One region of the Marinomonas sp. genome, then DNA from elsewhere that is predicted to be linked to it. Evidence: predicted binding sites of a transcription regulator. Region 1 holds the regulator's gene; each other region holds the start of a gene.
What was found. The regulator FNR, encoded in region 1, switches genes on or off when oxygen is low (the NO sensors DNR and NnrR bind a similar motif). The targets are predictions, from matches to a motif close to TTGATNTANATCAA.
Positions count from the first base shown of each region.

Region 2: ACO05V_RS08290 (OmpW family outer membrane protein) is a predicted target of FNR. The motif match lies at 2,236-2,249, and genes of this name have one in related genera.
Region 3: ACO05V_RS05970 (FeoA family protein) is a predicted target of FNR. The motif match lies at 2,658-2,671, and genes of this name have one in related genera.

Region 1 covers NZ_OZ245329.1:2,729,093-2,736,248, forward strand. Annotated here, with positions in the region: gene ACO05V_RS13040 (RecQ family ATP-dependent DNA helicase) at 1-1,586, shown strand, start outside; gene ACO05V_RS13045 (SprT family zinc-dependent metalloprotease) at 1,622-2,101, shown strand; gene ttcA (tRNA 2-thiocytidine(32) synthetase TtcA) at 2,221-3,060, shown strand; gene ACO05V_RS13055 (YfaZ family outer membrane protein) at 3,071-3,634, shown strand; gene ACO05V_RS13060 (adenine phosphoribosyltransferase) at 3,707-4,249, opposite strand; gene fnr (fumarate/nitrate reduction transcriptional regulator Fnr) at 4,274-5,035, opposite strand; gene hemN (oxygen-independent coproporphyrinogen III oxidase) at 5,057-6,427, opposite strand; gene ACO05V_RS13075 (alpha/beta family hydrolase) at 6,612-7,156, shown strand, end outside.
Region 2 covers NZ_OZ245329.1:1,746,238-1,753,393, reverse strand. Annotated here, with positions in the region: gene ACO05V_RS08305 (DUF2798 domain-containing protein) at 1-199, opposite strand, end outside; gene ACO05V_RS08300 (MarR family winged helix-turn-helix transcriptional regulator) at 300-752, shown strand; gene ACO05V_RS08295 (HD domain-containing protein) at 777-1,415, opposite strand; gene ACO05V_RS08290 (OmpW family outer membrane protein) at 1,548-2,165, opposite strand; gene ACO05V_RS08285 (carboxylate/amino acid/amine transporter) at 2,483-3,358, shown strand; gene ACO05V_RS08280 (DUF2057 family protein) at 3,425-4,153, opposite strand; gene ACO05V_RS08275 (GNAT family N-acetyltransferase) at 4,384-4,668, opposite strand; gene ACO05V_RS08270 (MgtC/SapB family protein) at 4,720-5,202, opposite strand; gene ACO05V_RS08265 (esterase-like activity of phytase family protein) at 5,351-6,769, opposite strand; gene ACO05V_RS08260 (hypothetical protein) at 7,089-7,156, opposite strand, start outside.
Region 3 covers NZ_OZ245329.1:1,275,022-1,282,177, reverse strand. Annotated here, with positions in the region: gene ACO05V_RS05980 (hypothetical protein) at 1-199, shown strand, start outside; gene feoB (ferrous iron transport protein B) at 212-2,281, opposite strand; gene ACO05V_RS05970 (FeoA family protein) at 2,313-2,537, opposite strand; gene cysP (thiosulfate ABC transporter substrate-binding protein CysP) at 2,804-3,817, shown strand; gene cysT (sulfate/thiosulfate ABC transporter permease CysT) at 3,931-4,791, shown strand; gene cysW (sulfate ABC transporter permease subunit CysW) at 4,801-5,682, shown strand; gene ACO05V_RS05950 (sulfate/molybdate ABC transporter ATP-binding protein) at 5,679-6,800, shown strand; gene hxpB (hexitol phosphatase HxpB) at 6,829-7,156, shown strand, end outside.

The sequences.
Region 1 (7,156 bases):
TCAGCCCTTTACTGTCTCTTATGTCCCAACAAGTAGCAGAATTAAATAGAAAAGGTATTCGAGCCAAGTTTCTGAATTCTACGTTGAACCCTGGCGAACAAGATGATCTTGTTTGGGCCTTACGACATCAGCATATTGATCTGTTGTATTTATCGCCAGAAAAGCTTGTTCAGCCATCGGTTATAGGATTTCTACATAGCTTTGATATTTCGTTGTTTGCCATTGATGAAGCCCATTGTATTTCTCAGTGGGGAAGTTTTTTTAGACCGGAATACAGCCAGCTTGGCCAGCTTAAAAATTCGTTTCCTGATGTTCCTATTATTGCTCTTACAGGAACAGTCGATCAAAAAACTATGCTGACGATTCAAGAGTCATTACAACTTGAAAATTGCTTGGTATTACGCAACAGTTTTGATCGAACTAATATCAAGATTCAAATAGCGCAAAAAAGAAAAGCCAAACAGCAAATCTTGTACTTTCTACACCATGAAGTGCCCGGCGAAACAGGGATTATTTATTGCCGATCTCGGAAAAAAACCGAAGAGCTTGCAAATTGGTTAAGCGGACTTGGACTGCCAAGCATGAGTTATCACGCAGCCATGTCAGAAGAAGATAAGCAAAAGCATCATAAGATTTTTTCTGCGCAACAAGGCGCAATTATGGTGGCAACCACTGCTTATGGCATGGGGATTGATATTGCTCATGTAAGATTTGTTGTTCATTTAGATTTACCAAGCAGCCCAGAGTCCTATTTTCAGGAAGTAGGACGAGCTGGACGTGATGGAAAGCCCGCAAAGGCCCTATTGCTATATGGTTTGCAAGATATGCTGCAAGCACAACAGTTGGCGGCATTACAGCCTTTGGCTGCAGAAAGAGAAATACAACATTTAGGCAGTTTATTTCGAATTTTAGAAGGGCGAGGTTGCAGACGACAAAATTTACTATCACATTTTGATGAGAGCATTCCAGCTTGTCAGCATTGTGATCGCTGCCTTTCTAACAAATCTGAACAAAACATGACGACAGCCAGTCAGAAGCTTTTATCCTTGATTTATCATACCAAAGGGCTGCAACCTTTTTCATTGCTTATCCAAATTTTACTTGGGAAAAAAACCAAGCCTGTCAGTTCAATCAATGCTGAATTTCTACCATTATTTGGCAAAGGCAAAGAACTAAGTGAGGTGCAATGGAAATCTGTCATCAGGCACTTAATTGCATATGAGTACATAACACTTGGCGCATTTAGTGTATTTACCGTACATATAAACGAAAAGTCGCGGAGCGTGCTACAGGGGAAAACTCAAATTATTATTCCCACTGAGCATTATTACCCGGCTCTCCAAGAAGAGCACCTTGCAATAGACAGTATAAATTGGCATAAAATATTGGCTTGGAAATACAGTCACGGTCAGATCAACTTAAGCGACACTCAACTTAGGTTAATTTGTTTGCATAAACCGAACTCTGTGGCGTCAATAAGTCGTTTAACTGGATTATCAAAAGAAAAAGTGGAAGGTTTTGCTGAAACACTCATCAAAATCCTCCATGAGGTGGATTCACAAGAGGCCGTTGCATTATGTCCTTAAGCTCTCGACAGACAAGCTTAATTGACGAAGAAGATGTGTTGAGCATCGTTATTCAGAAGACCAATGAGTGTTTTGATAAAGCCGATGTTTTCTTTGGCAATAGGTTTAAGCGCTCAGCTTGTAACTTAAAGCAAAGAGGCCGAGCTGCCGGTACAGCTCATTTGCATAAAAATGAATTGCGATTTAATCAATTTATGTATCAACAAAATCCTGTCGAATTCTTAGATACTGTTGTGCCGCACGAAGTCGCTCACATTATTGTTTTTCAAATTTATGGTAATACGGTAAAGCCCCATGGAAAAGAATGGCAAGCAGTTATGTTAAAAGTGTATGGTATTCGCCCCAGCCGAACGCATACATTTGATGTCCCTCCGCAAAAGCAAGCCTACGAATACCATTGCTCCTGTCAAAAGCACCAATTTACTAAACAACGCCACACCAGGGTCCAGAAAGGTGTTGAGTATATCTGCAAAAAGTGTCGCACAACATTACAATTTATAAACAAAACTAAGTGACTACCTTTAAAAATACATAGAAAGTGAATTTTTACCTACTTTTGTCTTATATTGTCCATTTTTAATGCGATAGTTGCCTCCTTATAGTAGTATAGGCGCGTTTTGTTTATAGCGTATTTATGATGGATTTATCTACTCGACCTAAAGAAAAATTAGAGCTGAATAAGCTCCAAAAACGCCTTCGCAGATTAACTGGCCAAGCTATTGCTGACTTCAATATGATTGAAGAGGGTGATAAGGTTATGGTGTGTTTATCTGGAGGAAAAGACTCTTACACTATGTTGGAGATTTTGCGAAATCTGCAAGCTAGCGCACCTATTAGCTTCAGTATCATTGCAGTAAATCTTGATCAGAAGCAACCCGGTTTTCCAGAGCATATTTTACCTGCTTATCTGGAAGAGCTAGGAGTGGATTTTCATATATTAGAACGTGATACTTACAGTATTGTAAAAGAGATCGTGCCAGAAGGAAAAACCACATGTGGCTTATGCTCTCGTTTGCGCCGAGGTTCTTTGTACGGTTTCGCAGAAGAAATTGGGGCAACTAAAATTGCGCTTGGCCACCATAGAGATGACATTCTTGAGACATTGTTCTTAAATATGTTTTTTGGTGGTAAATTAAAATCTATGCCGCCAAAGTTATTAAGCGATGATGGAAAGCATATCGTTATTCGCCCTCTAGCTTACTGTAAGGAAGAGGATATTGAAGCCTTCGCTAAAATGAAGGAATATCCAATTATTCCTTGTAACCTTTGTGGTTCACAAGAGAATCTACAGCGGCAGGTTGTAAAGGATATGTTGCAGAAGTGGGAAAAAGAATTTCCAGGAAGAACAGAGACAATGTTCTCTGCTATACAAAATGTAGTACCATCTCACTTAGCAGACACAAACTTATTCGACTTTAAAGGGTTGAAGCAGTCGCCAGCGGCTTTTGACCGATTAAATATTATTTCATTATAGGATAATAGAAATGAACTTTACTCATAAAACCCTATTACTAGCCGTCGGTATTTTAGGATCGTCAATCGTTAATGCTTCAACTGCTGATGTAGCATTAACCAATGAGACCGTGAAAGGTGGCCTGAATTTCAATATGGGAACTTTTGGAATAGGTGCAGGAATGTCCTATGATAAAGACAAAAGTGTCACTACCGCACATATAGGTTTGGGCGTTGAAGATTCAGATACCAGCGGTCCATTGCAGGTTGGTCTTGGAGTGCGATTGTACGGTGTAGATGCTGACCTAAAAGATAACGATGATGTATCTGTTGCTCTTGCTTTAGGTGGCTGGTATCGCTACACACTTCCTCAAGCAAACCGTCTAAGTATCTTTGGTTCTTTATATTACGCACCTCAGGTTTTGTCTTTCACTAACCTTGATCACATGTATGTCTACGAGCTTCGTGCAGAGTACATGACTATGCGAAATGCACGAGCCTTTATTAGTTATGGCAAAACAGAGATTATTTATGACAACGATACTCGCAAAGAAGCAAATAATGGCTTTGCTATTGGTGCAACTGTAGATTTCTAATCTGCAAAGTGTAGCAATTTGATAAATAAAAAAGGTGGCTTGAAAGCCACCTTTTTTATTTATATAACGATATTATTCACCATCATAAGCGCATAGGCTAAAAACGGGAATGTCATTATCTCTCAGCTTCTGGCTTCCACCTAGATCAGGCAGATCTATAATAGCTGCCACTTCTTTGATGTTAGCGCCTTGATTGGTCAATAGTTTAATTGCTGCCAATAGAGTGCCGCCAGTAGCGATCAAGTCATCAAATAACAATACCTCATCACCCGCCTTAACTGCGCCTTCTTGAATCTCTAGCTCGGCTTCACCATATTCCAATGCGTATTTCTGTGAAATCGTTTTACCTGGAAGCTTACCTTTTTTACGAACCAAGATAAGTGGCTTTTGTAGTTCATAAGCCAAAACAGCGGCAATCAAAAAGCCACGAGCATCGATGCATGCTATGTGAGTAATATCACTAGCTATGTAGCGATGCACATAAGCATCCACAACCATTCTCATTCCTTTAGGGTCACTAAAAATGGGGGTGATATCTCTAAAGCTAATGCCTTGCTTAGGCCAGTCTTCTATTGTTTGTATCAGTGATTTAACGTAAAAATCGTCGTAAAGCATTCCAGTAGAGCCTCATTTTATTAATTAAATGCGCGCGATTTTACCACAGTCACTGGCAACCCCAACGAGTTTTTGTATTTCAGGGAAGTCAATTATCTCTATTTCTTTACCATCAACATGTATTAATTCATTTTTTTGAAAACGAGTAATAACTCGACTAACCGTTTCAACCGCCAGACCAAGGTAATTACCAATTTCACCGCGAGACATGGATAGACGGAATGAGCTCGCTGAATAGCCACGTTTTTTGAATCGATTAGATAGATTCAATAGGAAAGAAGCGACTTTTTCATCCGCATTCTTTTTCCCCAACAAAACCATCATCTGTTGGTCGTCGGATATTTTTCGACTCATCACCTTAAATATTTGATGCTTCAAAGAAGGAATCTGTGAAGATAACTCTTCAAGATGGCTAAAAGGAATCTCGCACACTGTTGTGGTTTCCAACGCCTTTGCAGAAACAGGGTAGACGTTTGAATCAATGCCGCTCAAACCAACTAGTTCACTTGGGCAATAAAACCCCGTGATTTGCTCTTCACCAACTGAAGTGATGTTAAACGTTTTTAAAGTGCCGGAGCGAACAGCGTAAACGGAATCAAACGCATCACCTTGTCGAAATAAAAATTCGCCTTTTTTAAGTGGCTTTTTTCGCTCAATAATTTGATCTAGTCGATTGATATCTTCATCTGCCAATGCAATTGGAAGGCAAAGAGCACTTAAGCTACAGTTTTGACACTGCGAAGTAAGCGTACTATTGAATCGTGACTGTGTGTGTGTCATTGACATTTGAATCTCCCTGATCTCGATCTATATAACTTTTGAGTATTTTATGGCGCTATTAAGATATTTATCAAAAACCATACAAATACAGCGAATTAGTAATCTACCGCGTTCTGTCACTTTAATAGTGGTCTGCATTCCACTACGATTAATATCCAACATATCATCTTCCACCATGGGTGTTAGATTTTGTACCTCTTCAGCAAAATATTCAAAGAAGCGAATATTGTATTTTTGCTCAATGCTAGCAGCGTTCAACTCAAATTGTGAAGTTAACGTCATTATAACTTGATGTCGAATTCTATCATCTAGATCGCTAATATATCCTTTAGCGATTGCCAGTTGACCTTTCTCAATACTACTCCTATAAATTGATAAGTCTGTATGGTTCTGAATATAAACACCATTTAAATCACTGATAGCAGAAACTCCAAAAGCGACTAAATCGGTACCAGCATGCGTCGTATAGCCCTGAAAGTTACGCTGTAGCTTGCCTTGTTTTTGCGCTATTGCCAGACTATCTGTCGGCTTCGCAAAATGGTCCATGCCGATATATTCATAACCAGCAGAGATCAAATGCTCGATGCTCATTTTTAACAAGTCAAGCTTCATGCTTGATAATGGTAGACTTTCATCTGAAATGCGCTTTTGCGCTCTAAACCGATCCGGTAGATGAGCATAATTAAAAAGCGATATTCGCTCTGGCGATAATTCAACCACTTGATCTAGTGTCTTTTTAAAACCTTCAATTGATTGATAAGGTAGACCATAAATCAGATCGAAATTAATGGATTTAATGCCTAGTGCTCGAGCATCTACAACTAGATCCGCTACCATCTGGATAGGCTGAACCCGGTGAATAGCTTCTTGTACCTTGATGTCAAAGTCTTGCACACCAATGCTAATTCGATTAATTCCTTTTTCAGTTAACAATTTCAGCTTAGATCGACTAATTTCTCTAGGATCTATTTCGATACTATAATCTTGTGTTCCGTCGTTAATTAAATTGAAATGTTGTTGAATATTGTCAAACAGCACATCAATTAATTCTTCTGTTAAAAAAGTAGGTGTGCCGCCACCGAAATGCAACTGAGTTACCTCTCTAGTGTGATCGAGCATGAGGCTGCGTAATCTCATTTCCTCACCTAGCAACTCAACGTATTCAGCACCTTTTTCATACTTCTTAGTCACAATTTTATTGCAAGCGCAGTAATAGCAAAGATGAGCACAAAACGGAATATGAAAATATAGACTAAGAGGTGCTTCGGAAGGCATTAACATCTTATCGATAAGCGCAATTTTACTAATACTTGAGTCGAATTGTGGTGCCGTTGGGTAAGATGTGTAGCGAGGCCCAGATAGGTCGTACTTAGCAATAAGTGAAGAATCCCAAATCATGATGTGTTCCTATTAAAATTTCTAATAGGAGTTTACACTTTAGTGAAAAGCCATTTGCTGACCCAGATCAAGGATTTCCATACTGTAGATAAAACCTTTTCCTGCATTGTCGGCAATAATACCTCTAGCAAGGTTTTAACCGTCTTCCTATTCTGATCTAATAACATTTCTGACTCTTATGGACATGAATCCTCTTCCTTTTTATCTCGCTCACGGTGCTGGCGCAGGTCACAGCAGCACTTTTTTAACACTGCTTTGCAATGCTATATCCGAGCAACGACAACAGGTTGTCATACCAGTAACTTTTTCATACATGCAAGAACAAGAACGTACCGGAAAGAAAAGGCCGCCACCGAGGTTTACCACTCTTGTTCCTGAGTATGCCGAGTGCATTGCGAATGAAAAAAACTGTATTGTCGCAGGAAAATCCATGGGTGGGAGAGTCGCTACACAACTCTCGGATCTTCCTATGGTGAAGGCTATCGTCTGCTATGGTTTTCCTTTCTATCCGGCAGGAAAGCCTGAAAAACACCGTCTTGCTTTTCTTGATGAATTAAAATCGCCATGCCTTATTATTCAAGGGACTAGGGATCAACTTGGTTCCTATGAGTGGGTAAGTCAGCAATCCTTACCAGAGAATGTAGACATTATTTGGGTAGAAGGTGCAGATCATGACTTTAAAGCCTTAAAAAAATACAATACCAGTATCGAAGATACGATTTTAGAAAT
Region 2 (7,156 bases), 980 kb from region 1:
CAAATCGATGAACTAAAAATGCAATCACACCACCAATAGGAGCAATACATAAAACACACAAAGCAAAAGACGTTAGCCAGGTGAGCATAAAGTTATCGGAGAACCCAATATTTTTCCAAGTCATTAAGAAGGTTAAAAATCCACCAAAAACAATAACTAGACTAGCAATAACAGCAATTTTTTGAACAATTTTTGACATAGATCTTCTCTCAGTGAATGATAAGGCTAAAACAATAAACTATATTGACAAAGTCAACTATATTAAATTAAGTTGACTTTATCAACAACTGGAAATCGTCATGCATAATTATGAATCTGAACTGCAATCACTCTTTATCAATACTATTGGCGGTTTAAAAAACTCAATGAAAGACACTATGAAAGAAATAGGTCTACCGCTTTCCCCGCTGTACTTCATGGTGCTAAAACAAATTCATGACATAGAGAACTGCACAGCGCATCACCTTGCTGAATCAACAGAAAGGGACAAAGGTCAAATCACTCGGTTAGTACATGAAGTGATGAACCATGGATATGTGATAAAAACGCCCAACCCGAATGACAAACGCAGCCAGTTTCTTCAACTAACGGATAAAGGTTTAGAGTGTTACCAGCAATTGGCCAGTGCTGACCATGCGATTTTGACAAAAATGCGGACAGATATTAGTGATGAGGAACTGAAAAAATTCTTGGAAATTGGACAGAAAATGCTGACTAATTTGAACAGAATCAACCACAAACCGGGAACATGAATACAGCAAATACAGCAGTTTGCGTTAGATTTCTAACGATAACTGCTCCAAAAAAACACGCATTACAGCTTCTCGCCTCTTCCCTTCCAACTGAGCAGAAACTGTATGTAAACTGTTGGCGATGCGGAATAATTTATTATAAAAATGATCGACTGAGTACAGAGAATCGTCGGGCTGTCGATTTTCACAAAATGGATCCTCTGACGCATACAAAACACGATTAAGTGCGCCACTGACTTGCATGCATCGAGCAATCCCCACGGCGCCCAATGCATCTAAGCGATCTGCGTCTTGAAGGATTTTGGCTTCTAGGCTATTGGGTGAAATATTGGCACTAAAGCTATGCGCGCAAATAGCATGATGAATCGCATCGTAATAATGACTTGGATAGTTAATTGAAGACAGGAACTCTACGGCTTTATCACCTGCCATGGACGAAGCCAAATAACGCTCAGGATGATTTTTAGGTAACGACACACAATCATGTAACCAAGCGGCTGGCACAACAACGGCTAAATCAGCCTTCTCTTCTCGTACTAATTGCTTTGCCACTTTTACGACACGAAAAATATGATTCATATCATGAGCCGCATCGACATAACCTTGAGTCTGTAAAAAAGTCCGGCAGCAAGATTCAAACTCAGAGATAAAAGTTAAGGACATCATTTTTCCAGAGTAATTTTAAATGGGAAAGCCTACCCTAATCCGATGAAATAGCACAATAAAAAAGGCTTTGATTCAACATCAAAGCCTTCGTTTTTCCTAACCCACTCTTTACCAGAAGGTATAACCAAACTAGAAGGTATAACCAACACTGGCCATAAAGGTAATAGGATCAAGATCCGTGTTAAAGCTCTGGCTCTCGCCCTCAACATGAACATCGGTATTAATATCCATGTACCAAAGTGACGCATTTGCAAACCAGTTTTCAGCAAAGTTCACGTCAACACCCACTTGGGCCGCCAAGCCAAAAGAGTTATCAAGATCCACATCTTTACCAGCAAGTTTTCCTTCGCTTTTCTCATCAAAGAAAACAGTGTAATTCAAGCCAGCACCAACATAAGGACGAACTTGGCTATTAGCCTGGCCAAAATAATATTGTGCCATTACTGAAGGTGGTAAATGCGATACTTCAGCAATATCTCCCAAACCTTTAGTAGATACGGTATGAGTGAAAGGTGTCGCTGCTAATAACTCAACCCCAAACTGATCCGTCAACATGTATGACAAGGTCAGACCAATCTGCGTATTATTATCAACCTCAAATTCACCCGTCCCCGACACATTATCACTGCTTTCATTTGGCATTACGGTCGCAAGACCGCCACGAACAAAAATATCGCCCGCGTTATGAGCCAACGCCACAGATGAACAAAGTGCAGAAACAAGAGCAACAGGAAGTAAAGCTTTCATAATCGATTCCTTTTTTAGGTCAAACAATATGTCTGTGACAAAAAAGGTAACAGGATGAGAGATTAAATTATTAACCTAGATCAAGGTTTGACACTTGTTCAAAGAGCAATATAGGTGGTATACGGGTTAGATCAATAAAAGGCCAATTACTCAAATTAAATCGCTTTTCATTCAATATTGCAGATAAAAAGGATATCAATAAAAATTGACGGTATTTATCACAGTAGTAAACCTAACAAAATATGAAAGTAAACTAATTTACCAAAGCTCAATTAATCGGTAAACTTTGCGAAAATTTTCATTTGGAATTAATAGCCATGCCAATACTTATTGCCGTCACTGTACTTTGGGCTTTTTCATTTAGCTTGATTGGGGTTTATCTAGCCGGTCAAGTGGATGCTTGGTTTTCAGTATTAATGCGAGTAGCTCTCGCAACCATGGTCTTTTTACCCTTTTTAAAGCTCCGCCAAATTGAAGCTAAAATAGCTTTCAAATTAATGGTTTGCGGGGCATTACAACTGGGTATTATGTACTGCTTTTATTACCAATCCTTCTTATACCTATCGGTTCCTGAAGTTCTACTATTTACCGTAATGACGCCTCTGTATGTCACGCTTATCAATGACATGCTAGACCGTCGTCTTAATGTAGGCTTTGCCATCAGCGCAATCTTAGCCATTCTTGGTGCCGTTGCCATACGCTACCAAGGAATCGATGAAGGTTTTATTAAGGGCTTACTGATAGTACAAGGTGCAAATATTTGCTTTGCCTCCGGTCAAGTTGGTTACAAACGCGTTATTGCCAAAGAGCGCCCAGACCTACCTCAAAGAACTGTCTTCGGTTGGTTTTTTATCGGCGCTTTAGCCGTGGTTGTTCCATGCTACATGATATTCGGAAATCTTGAAAAGTTACCAACCACCACACTTCAGTGGTCTATTCTGGTGTATCTAGGCATTGTCGCGTCGGGTTTGGGCTATTTCGCGTGGAACAAAGGCGCAACCATGGTAAACATCGGCACTTTAGCTGTTGCCAACAACCTACTAATTCCTGCCGGTATTATTGTTAACGTGGTTTTCTGGAACCGAGATGCCGACATTATACGTCTAGCTATTGGTGGTGGGATTATATTATTGGCACTTTTAGTAAACGATAAGTTCAATCAAAAGCACACCAAAGCACAAGCGATAACTTAGTCAAAGTGAAATAGATCAAAAAAAAACGCCCAATTTGAATTGGGCGTTTTTTTTGCTACATAACCATTATTCAACGAGCCAAGCTTGAAAACTTTTCTTCGCTTCTTTATCTGCTTTCTTGAACCAAAATTGAAACATTTCCAACTGAATGTTAGCCACTGTCGGTTTATACATATCATCCGCGATCCAGATCCGAGCATCTTTGCGAGTCGCTTCATCCGATCGGTTATACCAAAACTGCATCATTTCTAATGCAACGTCTTCTGTCATTAGAATAGGGGCAGGGACTGGGCTTGAGCCTGAGGAAACATTACTCAGTGTGTTTTTCGCTGTTAAACGCTCAATTTCTGTTACGTAATCACGAGTGTTCTGAAGGCCAGATTTAGTCGCCAGATTTTGTTTTTTGTAATCAACATCTTGACCGTTTACATCATCATAAATGGTAAATTGTGGGTCTTTCGCATTGCTCTCAGCTTGTTTTTTCGTTGAAATATAAGGCGCTTTCAACGTTAAGTAAGCGTTCTTTTCGAATTGTAAATCCAGCACAATTGGCTCAGATTGAAAATTCTCAGTATCGCCGCCACTGCGTAGCAATTTATTGAAACGCACAACGATCTGATGCTGTCCCTCATCAATATCGACTTTGAAGTCATTGCCAAACTGACTAGCACTTTCAAGATCAACATACATAATTTCAAAAGATCTTGGCACTTCAAAGGTTGCAGCCATTGCTGGCGCAGTAGCCAAAGCAGTCAGCAAAGCACCAAATACCACAACTGAATTTTTTATTCTCATCGAACTTTCCTTTAAACACTTAACAAAATAGCCCATGAATTTAGCACAATGCATCGATTTATTAGTGCGTTATGCGAGTGTAAAAAGTGACTTACTAGATTTTGTCTTTTTTCATTGAGAATCCGGCAACTTATTATAAATATTAGGCTGCCATTTCTGCATGAAAGTGACAGGGTTGTTCAGCGGTGTATACCCAAACTTTTCATACAGACCATGAGCGTCACGTGTTGCTAATAAAATTCGGCGCAAACCCTGTAATGATGGGTGATCATGAACTTCTTGCATAAGCCATTTTGATAACCCTTGCCACGGTGTGCTTCATAAATAAACACATCTGCTAAATAGACAAAGGTTGCTTGATCGGCGATCATTCGAGCGAAACCAACTTGCTTTCCTTCAATCGAAAAAAAGCCAAAGCACAACGAGTTATCCAGCGTTTTTTTAAACGTTTCTTTAGGAATACCTTCTGCCCAATAAGTTTTTGCAATATAAGCATGAATGGCATAAAAATCCATTTCCTCACGAAGATTACTAACTCGATAACCTAGCCCTCACCTCTCCTCAATTTATTCATCTCTTTTACGCCAACGGCTGTATTTGGAATGCACGCCACGAGTCAAGTTCGACGAGTATCCTTCAAGAATGTCCACACCATATAAAATAGCGACCACAATAACCGACAGCTTTATCGCCACATAAGAACCAATAATGGCAATGCACACTCCAATTGCAGCAAGTGTCCAGATCGTCGCAGCAGACGTAACGCCAATAACCGCACCGTCCTTAGACAACATAACACCAGCACCAAGAAAGCCAATACCCGTGATCACCTGTCCTATAATTCGTGATGGATCAGTCGTTTCAGCGGCGACAAACATAGACGAAGTAATAAACACATATGTTCCCAATACAATTAACGCCGACGTTCTGATTCCTACCGGCTTGCCTCTCAACTGACGCTCTAAGCCGACAATCACGCCACAAAAAATCGCCGTCGCAATTGAACTCCAACTAAAGGGAGCAATAACAAATAACGCTTCTAAATTCATACGATCTTGCTTAGGACAAACGCCATAATGGGAAGAATAAAAACCGTCTTATTAAGGTACTCAATTTTTGACATTAGTACAGTTAAATAAAAAGGAATGCTCTTTGGCATCCCTTTGTTTAAAACATTTTTTAAACCGCTAAAATCGATTAATTTCCCATCAAATCTGCTTTAATAATGTAAAGTCGATTCGAGTCAACAGTGTTTTTATCAAGGTGTTTTTGTTCCAATTTGCCTTTGGTCGACCAAGTAGCGAAATCATCATCATTCAGCACGCCAAGATGATGTTCATCAATCACCCACAAACCTTCCATTTTGTCATGTGGGTAAGAAGCAGCTTTCACCATATCCACAACTAGCGTTTTACTTACTGGATTAATGCCTTTTACCGCTAACGCTTCCCAACCATTTTGGTTCACGAACTGCTCCAAAGTCAGCCCATCAACCATCAAACCATGACTTTTATCGCGCTTGATTGAACTGGACTCAGCAACCGAAGAAAGCGAGGTTCCTGTTCTTAAATCAATACGATAAATATGTTTTTGTGCATTTGGCTTAGCTTTCGATTCGCCATCTGGGCCTCCGAAAAGAAAAGCGCCATCACGTTCGATAACCAAAAACGTATTTGCCGTTAACGTCGAAATTTCAGAATTGGAATTTTCAGATTTTTCTTGGCGATACAAATATTGCTCAGTTTGACCATTCGTTAAGTTAACCGTAACAATACGAGTCAAGGTGCCTTTTTGCGCGGCTTTATCTGGGTTCTGCATGGTTGACTGCATGATGCCCACTAAGGTGGTCTCATCTGGCGTGATCGCTAAACCTTCCATTCCTCGGTTGGCACGGCGATGCTGGAATACGGCCGGAAGATGGTAGACATCGCGAGCATCGTCTTTAAACGCATTAATACGGCCAATTTCAACACCGTTACTGTCGAAATGAACAATGTGTGGACCATATTCATCACTGACCCAGAAAGTCCCGTCTTTAAGTGCAACTAAACCTTCGCCATCCAAACCGTAATCGTCCAATTTAATCGGATTAGTTGTCTTGTCGTAAGGCTTATTGTCGTTCACTAAAACTGGTTTGCCATCCGCATGATAAGGCGTTTCACCGGTTCCACCTAAAGCAGAAGTATTTGGTAAACCAGAAATCAAACTGCCTTCTGGGCGTTTCAACAAAATGCTTTTTACCTTAGAAACTGAGCCATCTTCGGCTACTTCGAAAAGACCAATACGAGGAGTGTAAGAGGCAACAGGGAAACTTTTGCCCTTGCCGTAATCGCCACTATAGTTAGCATTTGGGCCACGGTCAGTTAGGGCATAAAACTGATTCGCTTGATTTGGATTTGCCGTCATTGCCGAGCCAAAACCACCATTACGAATTTCAAATGGCTGATTCGTTTTACCATCAATCAGATCATCACGTAACACAGAGTAAGGTAACTCACTACCTTGCATTGGAAAGCTCTCTGTAAAACTAGACGTCGGCGTTGTCATCGAGTTACTTGCACACCCCGACAAAACTCCAACAGAAACCAAACTCGCCAACCAAATTTTACTTGTCATTTTCCACCCCTTTGTGAAATGGCACATCAGTGCATTTTATAATTCTCACTTCAGGGTAAAGACTCGCCATGACGGTTTGATGAACAGACATAAAAAAGCCAGCTAGAGTAAACACCAGCTGGCTAGTTATATTAATCAACGAGTAACGAGCCTAGTGCCAATCTCACAGGAGAGCATACCAAAACCCCAATGTTAAAATCAGGTCCTCATCATACAAAACCACCCGCTCCACAGAAAAATTTATATGAAATACATCTTTCTTCGGTGTGTCATTCGCATCTTGATCTTGATAAGTGTTCATATCCACCGAGTCTATTAGCTATTTTTTCTTGTTGTGCTTTTTGGGTAACGGCTTAGGGACTTTAAAAATATCGATGATTTCACCTA
Region 3 (7,156 bases), 1.5 Mb from region 1:
TTCTGGCTTACTGATGATATTTACCAGCATCCCTTTGCTCAAAACAGACACATGGCCGACCGCGTTAAGGCAGGTTGTGCTGTCCATTCAATCCTATCGAGCCAAGCTCCCCCGTGTGTTTGATTACTTAGCGCTGTTGGCACTTGCTGTCTGTGCAGCGCTTTATTCTTATACTCTGATCAAGCTCAACCTTCGCTAATAAAAAGCTAAGTTAGCCTATGGCGATGATGTTGCTCTCAACTCTCGGCTTCACGCATACTTTTAATCCAATAATAAAAAGGATTAAGCAGGCGGCAGCGATCCCCATGGTGATCATCGAACGGAGTGGATGGTCACCAAAGGTTAAAAATTGAAAGCTAAACACTGCAGCAACATAAGCTACCGTCGTACTCCACGCAATTACCACGCTGGACCACAGCATTCCACCTTCTTTTACTAAGGCGCCAATGGTCGCGGCACAAGGTGTATAAAGCAGTACAAAGACCAGATACGAAAACGCGCCTTTCCAACCTTCGAATAAAGACACCATGTTGCGATGACCTGGCGTCATGGTTTGGCTCTTGGCTTCGCTAACACTGGTCAAACCTAGCGGATCGGTTAATGTTGTGACGATGCCAGCAAGATTGCTGCCTAATAAAGTCACAGCGCCAACAAGATTATCCACTGGCGATTCGTACTTAACGTTGCTCGGCTCATTGTCGGCATTGGAGTACAAGGCATCCATAGTGCCAACCACGGCTTCTTTCGCCAAGATACCAGTAAACACACCAACGGCCGCAGGCCAATTGTTGTCTCCCATACCAATCGGCGAAAACACTGGCGTGATGACTTGGCCGATTTCAGCCAAGGTGGAAGGCTTACCGCCTTCGTCTGCAGCGCGCCAAGATGGCACTGAATTCAAAATAGTTAGAATCGCTGAAACAAGCACTATGGTCTTGCCAGCGCGCAGAATAAAGCTGCGCACTTTATGCCAACTCGACAAACCGACATTGCTCCAACGTGGACGATGATAATGGGGCATTTCCATCAAGACGCTAACGCGTGTATTGCGAAACAGCTGTTTTCTGAAAATCCATGCCGTACCTACCGCCATGATGATGCCAAACAAATACAATCCGAACACCAGCAACCCGCCGTACTCGCGGAAGAATACCGACACAAACATCACATAAACGGCCAAACGCGCACCACAAGACATAAAAGGCGCCATCGCCATGGTCAACATGCGTTGTCGAACATTGGTCAAACTGCGTGTTGCCATAATGGACGGCACATTACAGCCAAATCCTAATAACAAAGGAATAAACGCCTGACCGGGCAAACCAATCGACGACATAATGCGATCAACAATAAACGCCGCTCGCGCCATGTATCCACTGTCTTCCAAGATACTTAAACATAAATAGAGGAAGCCAATGACAGGGATAAAACTCGCCACCAGCTGAATACCGCCGCCCAAGCCATTTACCAGCACAACAATGATCCACTGAGGAATCCCAAACTGCGTGAACCAGTAGCTTGGAAAAGTCACAAACCAATAACCAGCAAACGTATCGATAGGATCGATAAACAAGGTGCCAACACCAATCGCCACCGCAAACATAGCGTACATAGCAAACAAAAAGATCGGGATGCCAAACCAAGGATGCAGCACGATTTGGTCTATTCTGTCGGTAAAATTTTTCGCCTGTACTCGTCCTGTGGTTACGTTAGACAACCAAGCCGCTACACTGGGAACACTTGCTACTTGAAGGGCATCGCCTTGTGGTGTTGTACGCTGATCAGTTGGTAGAGCGTGAAAATGCGCCAATAATTGGCTTTGTAGATCCGTTACCGACAACTGATGACCATCAACTACTGGCACTCCGATGTTCCTCGATAAGACTTCAAGATCTGGCATGACATTCAGCTTGCGAGCCAAATCGGTCATGGTAAGCACAATCACCATCGGACGGCCCAAGGCGACCAGTTCTTGCGTCAATTTGAGGTTACGTTTTAAGTTGGTGGCATCGACTACATTAACGATAACATCGTAATCGTTCTCAGTTAAAAAACGTCTCGCGATGACTTCATCCATGCCGCCAGTCTGGTTATTCAAACTGTAAATGCCTGGCAAGTCGGTCATATCTACACGTTGCTCCGAGCTAGTGAAAAATCCAGTTTTACAATCCACTGTAACGCCGGCCCAATTGCCTACTTTTTGCCGAGTTCCTGCCAGCTTATTAAATAAAGTCGTTTTCCCTGTATTTGGATTACCGACCAAAGTGATGTGGAATGTCATGCTTGTGGTGATCTCTTGTTGAAGCTAAACGCTAATCGCAAAGGTGAATATGGTTTGCGTCATCAGAATGAATGGCGACTAAAGTAGAGCCGACCTTTATTTGCAAAGAATGACCAAATGGCGCTTTCGTCATCAGCTGCACAGTTTCACCGGGATCAAAACCTAATGCTAAAAGCTGGCGCTGCATGTCTTCTTGAGGATGTGAAACAGAATGAATGGTAGCAACATGGCCTTTTAACAACTCAGACAACACCATAAACGCTCCAATGAACTGATAATAATTATTGATACACAATATATTATCACTAAGATCTTGTAAGAATAACCTGACAAATAAGAACAAAAATAAGAAAAGAGGCATTTTACGACTTGCTCAATGATTTATAACAAAACCCAAAAAAAACTTGGTAGAAAAGCTCTTATACTTATTCCATAAAAGTTTATGAGACACGGTTGTAATAACTAAATCTTTTAAGTAACCTCTCACTTAATGAAATATTAAGCTTCCCAGATGAGGTCACTATGAAATCTAAGCCACGCTTTTTAAAATCTATTATTGGCACATTATTGTTGAGCGGCGCCGTTCAAGCGTCGGCTGCAGATCAAACGATTCTGAACACTTCTTACGATATTGCTCGTGAGTTGTTCGCGACTTACAACCCAACGTTTGAAAAACATTGGTTAGAAAAACCCGGCAAAACCATCGAGATTAAACAGTCTCATGCGGGTTCTTCAAAACAAGCCAATGCCATCATGAACGGCTTGTCTGCCGATGTCGTGACTTTCAACCAAGTAACTGACGTGCAAGTACTGCATGACAAAGGCAAACTCATTCCTGCTGACTGGAAAGACCAATTCCCAAATGCAAGTTCACCTTATTACTCAACGATTGCTTTCCTAGTCCGTAAAGGCAATCCAAAAAATATTAAAAGCTGGGGCGATCTAGCAGGTAATGATGTTGCATTGGTGTTCCCAAACCCTAAAACATCTGGCAACGGTCGTTACACTTTCCTAGCGGCTTACGGTTACGCACAAAAAACCTTTGGTAAAGACAACGAAACTAAGATCGACGATTTCCTAGGTACTTTCCTGAAAAACGTCTCTGTATTTGATACTGGCGGCCGTGGCGCGACTACGACTTTCGTTGAGCGTGGCATCGGTGATGTGTTGATTACGTTCGAATCAGAAGTAAACAATATTCGTAACCAATACGGCGCAGATAAATACGAAGTGGTTGTACCAAAAACCTCTATCTTGGCTGAATTCCCAGTAGCCGTTGTTGAGAAAAACGCGAAGAAAAACGGCACTGAAGCAGTGTCTCGCGAATACCTAAGCTACTTGTACAGCGAAGAATCTCAGCGTTTGTTAACTGGTTTTAACTACCGCGTACACAACGATGTTGTAAAAGCAGAATTCGCTGATAAGTTCCCTGAAGTGAACTTGTTAACCGTCGAAAATATTGCTGGCGGCTGGCCACAAGCGACTAAAGAATTATTCACAAATGGTGGTAAACTAGACAAACTTCAGCGTCGCTAATATCAGAATAGATAACAACTAGCCGGATACGCTTGCGTGTCCGGCTTTTCTGTCTCTAAAGCAACTAGCGACTTTATTGAAATACTCTTGTTAAGACCATAATAGGCAAACACATGGCAACACATTTAAGCGCGGCCGCAACCAGACCTCGCCATAAGCGAGTCTTGCCCGGACTCAGTTTAAGCTTGGGAACCTCCCTGCTGTTTATCAGTTTAATTTTACTACTCCCAATGAGCGGACTGGTTATGCAATCGGTCGACATGGGCTGGGACAGATATTGGCAAGTGATCAGCGATGAACGTGTGGTTGCCAGTTATAAGGTAACTCTGTGGGCAGCCTTGATCGCCTCTATTTTTAATGGCTTTTTTGGTCTTTTGCTGGCTTGGGTATTAGTGCGCTATGAATTCCCCGGACGCCGTATTTTAGACGCGTTAGTGGATTTACCATTTGCGTTGCCAACTGCAGTTGCGGGTATCACCTTGGCGACTTTGTACGCTCAAAATGGTTGGTATGGTGAAATACTCGAAAGCCTAGGACTCAAGGTAGCTTACACACCTTGGGGTATCGTGCTTGCCATGGCATTTACCAGTATTCCTTTTGTGGTCAGAACGGTTCAGCCCGTTTTAGAAGAACTGTCTCCTGAAGAGAAAGAAGCAGGAATGACGTTAGGCGCGTCCGATTGGTCGGTGTTTCGTCGGGTGATTTTTCCGGCCTTGTGGCCAGCATTAATGACCGGCATCGCCTTGTCATTTACTCGCAGTTTAGGTGAATTCGGCGCGGTCATCTTTATCGCGGGCAACATGCCTTACGTCAGCGAGATTACGTCTTTGATGATATTCGTTAGCCTACAAGAGTTCGATTTCCCTGCCGCCAGCGCCATTGCGTCTGTTGTGTTGATGGCGTCGCTGATTCTCTTGTTCGCCATTAACATCTGGCAGGCACGTTATTTACGTCGTCTTCACGGACGCAGTTAGGAAGCTTATATGTCATCGTCTAAACATTCATCGAACCAACTTAGAGTCGGCGACAACCCATTGGTGAAATGGTTGCTCATTGGTCTTACGCTGTTTTTGACCGCAATTTTGTTGGTTGTGCCGCTGATTGCCATCTTCCAACAAGCCTTTATGGAAGGCGCTGCACATTACTTTAACAGCTTGCTCGAAGCGGATACCTTGCACGCTATTGGATTAACGCTTGTGGTTGCCGCGTTAACCGTGCCAATTAACTTGGTCTTCGGCGTCATGCTCGCATGGGCTGTGACGCGCTTTGAATTCCCTGGTCGAAAAATCCTAATGACCTTGATGGACATCCCCTTTGCGGTTTCACCAGTGGTCGCAGGCCTGTTGTATCTATTGTTGTACGGCAATAACGGCTGGATTGGCTCTTGGCTGTATGATCAAGACATCCAGTTGATGTTCGCTTGGCCGGGTATTGTCATGGTGACGGTATTTGTGACCTGTCCGTTTGTAGCACGTGAATTGATTCCCCTGATGCAACAACAAGGTCGAGAAGATGAAGAAGCGGCAGTGATTCTGGGCGCTTCTGGCTGGCAATTATTCCGCCGCGTTACCTTACCAAATATCAAATGGGCGCTGATTTACGGCGTTATCCTCACCAATGCTCGCGCTGTGGGTGAATTTGGTGCCGTGTCTGTAGTGTCCGGCAACATTCGCGGTGAAACTAATACTTTGCCGCTGCATGTTCAGTTGCAATATGAGGATTACCAAGCCGCTGCCGCTTTTGCCAGCGCCTCGCTATTGGCGATGATTGCCCTACTTACCTTGTTGTTGAAAGCCTTCATCGAATGGCGTCAGGAACGTAGTATAAAAATTGAAGCTGAAAAAGAAAGACAGGTGACACAATGAGTATTTTGATTGAAAACATTTCCAAACACTTTGGGCATTTTCAAGCCTTGTCACCTTTGTCATTAGATATCAACGAAGGTGAAATGATTGGCTTGCTTGGACCATCCGGTTCAGGAAAAACCACCCTATTACGCATTATCGCCGGTCTCGAAGGCGCAGACACAGGTCGTATTCAATTTGGCGACCGAGACGTGACCAACTTGCACGTTCGTGATCGTCGCGTCGGTTTTGTATTCCAAAACTACGCCTTGTTCCGCCACATGACAGTAGCTGACAACGTGGCGTTTGGACTAGAAGTCTTGCCTCGTAAAGAGCGCCCGAGCGCGACAGAAATCAAAACTCGCGTGATGCATTTATTGGAAATGGTACAGCTTGAACATCTTGCTAACCGTTTCCCATCTCAGCTTTCTGGTGGCCAGAAACAACGTATTGCCTTGGCTCGTGCTTTAGCAACGCAGCCGGAAGTCTTACTGTTAGACGAACCCTTCGGCGCCTTGGATGCCAAAGTGCGCAAAGAGCTGCGCCGTTGGTTACGTGGTTTACACGATGAGCTAGGCTTTACCAGCGTATTTGTGACCCATGACCAAGAAGAAGCCTTGGAATTGTCGGATCGCGTTGTCGTCATGAGCAATGGACACATTGAACAAATCGATAAGCCAGGTGCGCTTTATGCGTCACCAAACAGCCGGTTTGTATTTGATTTCCTTGGCAACGCCAATGTCTTCGATGGCAAAGTGGAAAACGGTAAATGGCATAACCAACAAGCCAGCATTGTCTTGCCACACTCTGTTATTGAACAAGAAAGCGCAGAACAAAAAGACGGTCAGCTGTACATTCGTTCCCACGAGTTTTTTGTCTCAAGAGAGGCGACACCTCAAGCCAACTTGCCACTTCGCGTGATTGCCATCAACCCGATTGGCGCCGAAGTTCGTCTAGAACTGACTCCGATTGATTGGCAAAGCAACGACGTCTGGGAAATAGACCTACCTCACAAAGCCTTCGACAAAAACTGCTTTGAGAAAGGCCAAACCTTATACGTGACGCCAAAAGCCGGTTACTTCTTCGCCCATGATGCACAACAACCTGTGCTGTTGAATTGGGAAACAAGCAAAGCTTAATTCCTCACAAATAATAGAGCAGCAGACGATGATGCAAGCAGTGATTTTTGACATGGATGGATTACTGATTGATTCCGAGCCGTTCTGGAAACAAGCGGAGTTCGATGTATTTTCATCGGTTGGCGTTGAGATTACGGCGGACTTAACTGTGCTTACCGCAGCCATGACAACAAGAGAAGTCACTGAATTTTGGTATGCAAAACAGCCTTGGTATGATGCTTCTCTTGAGGAAGTCGAGGATCGTGTCGTTGAGCGAGTCAAATATTTGATCGAGACTCAAGGGCAAGCCATGCATGGCGTTCATGACCTACTCGACTCGCTACAACAAGCCAAGGTAAAAATTGGCCTTGCCACCA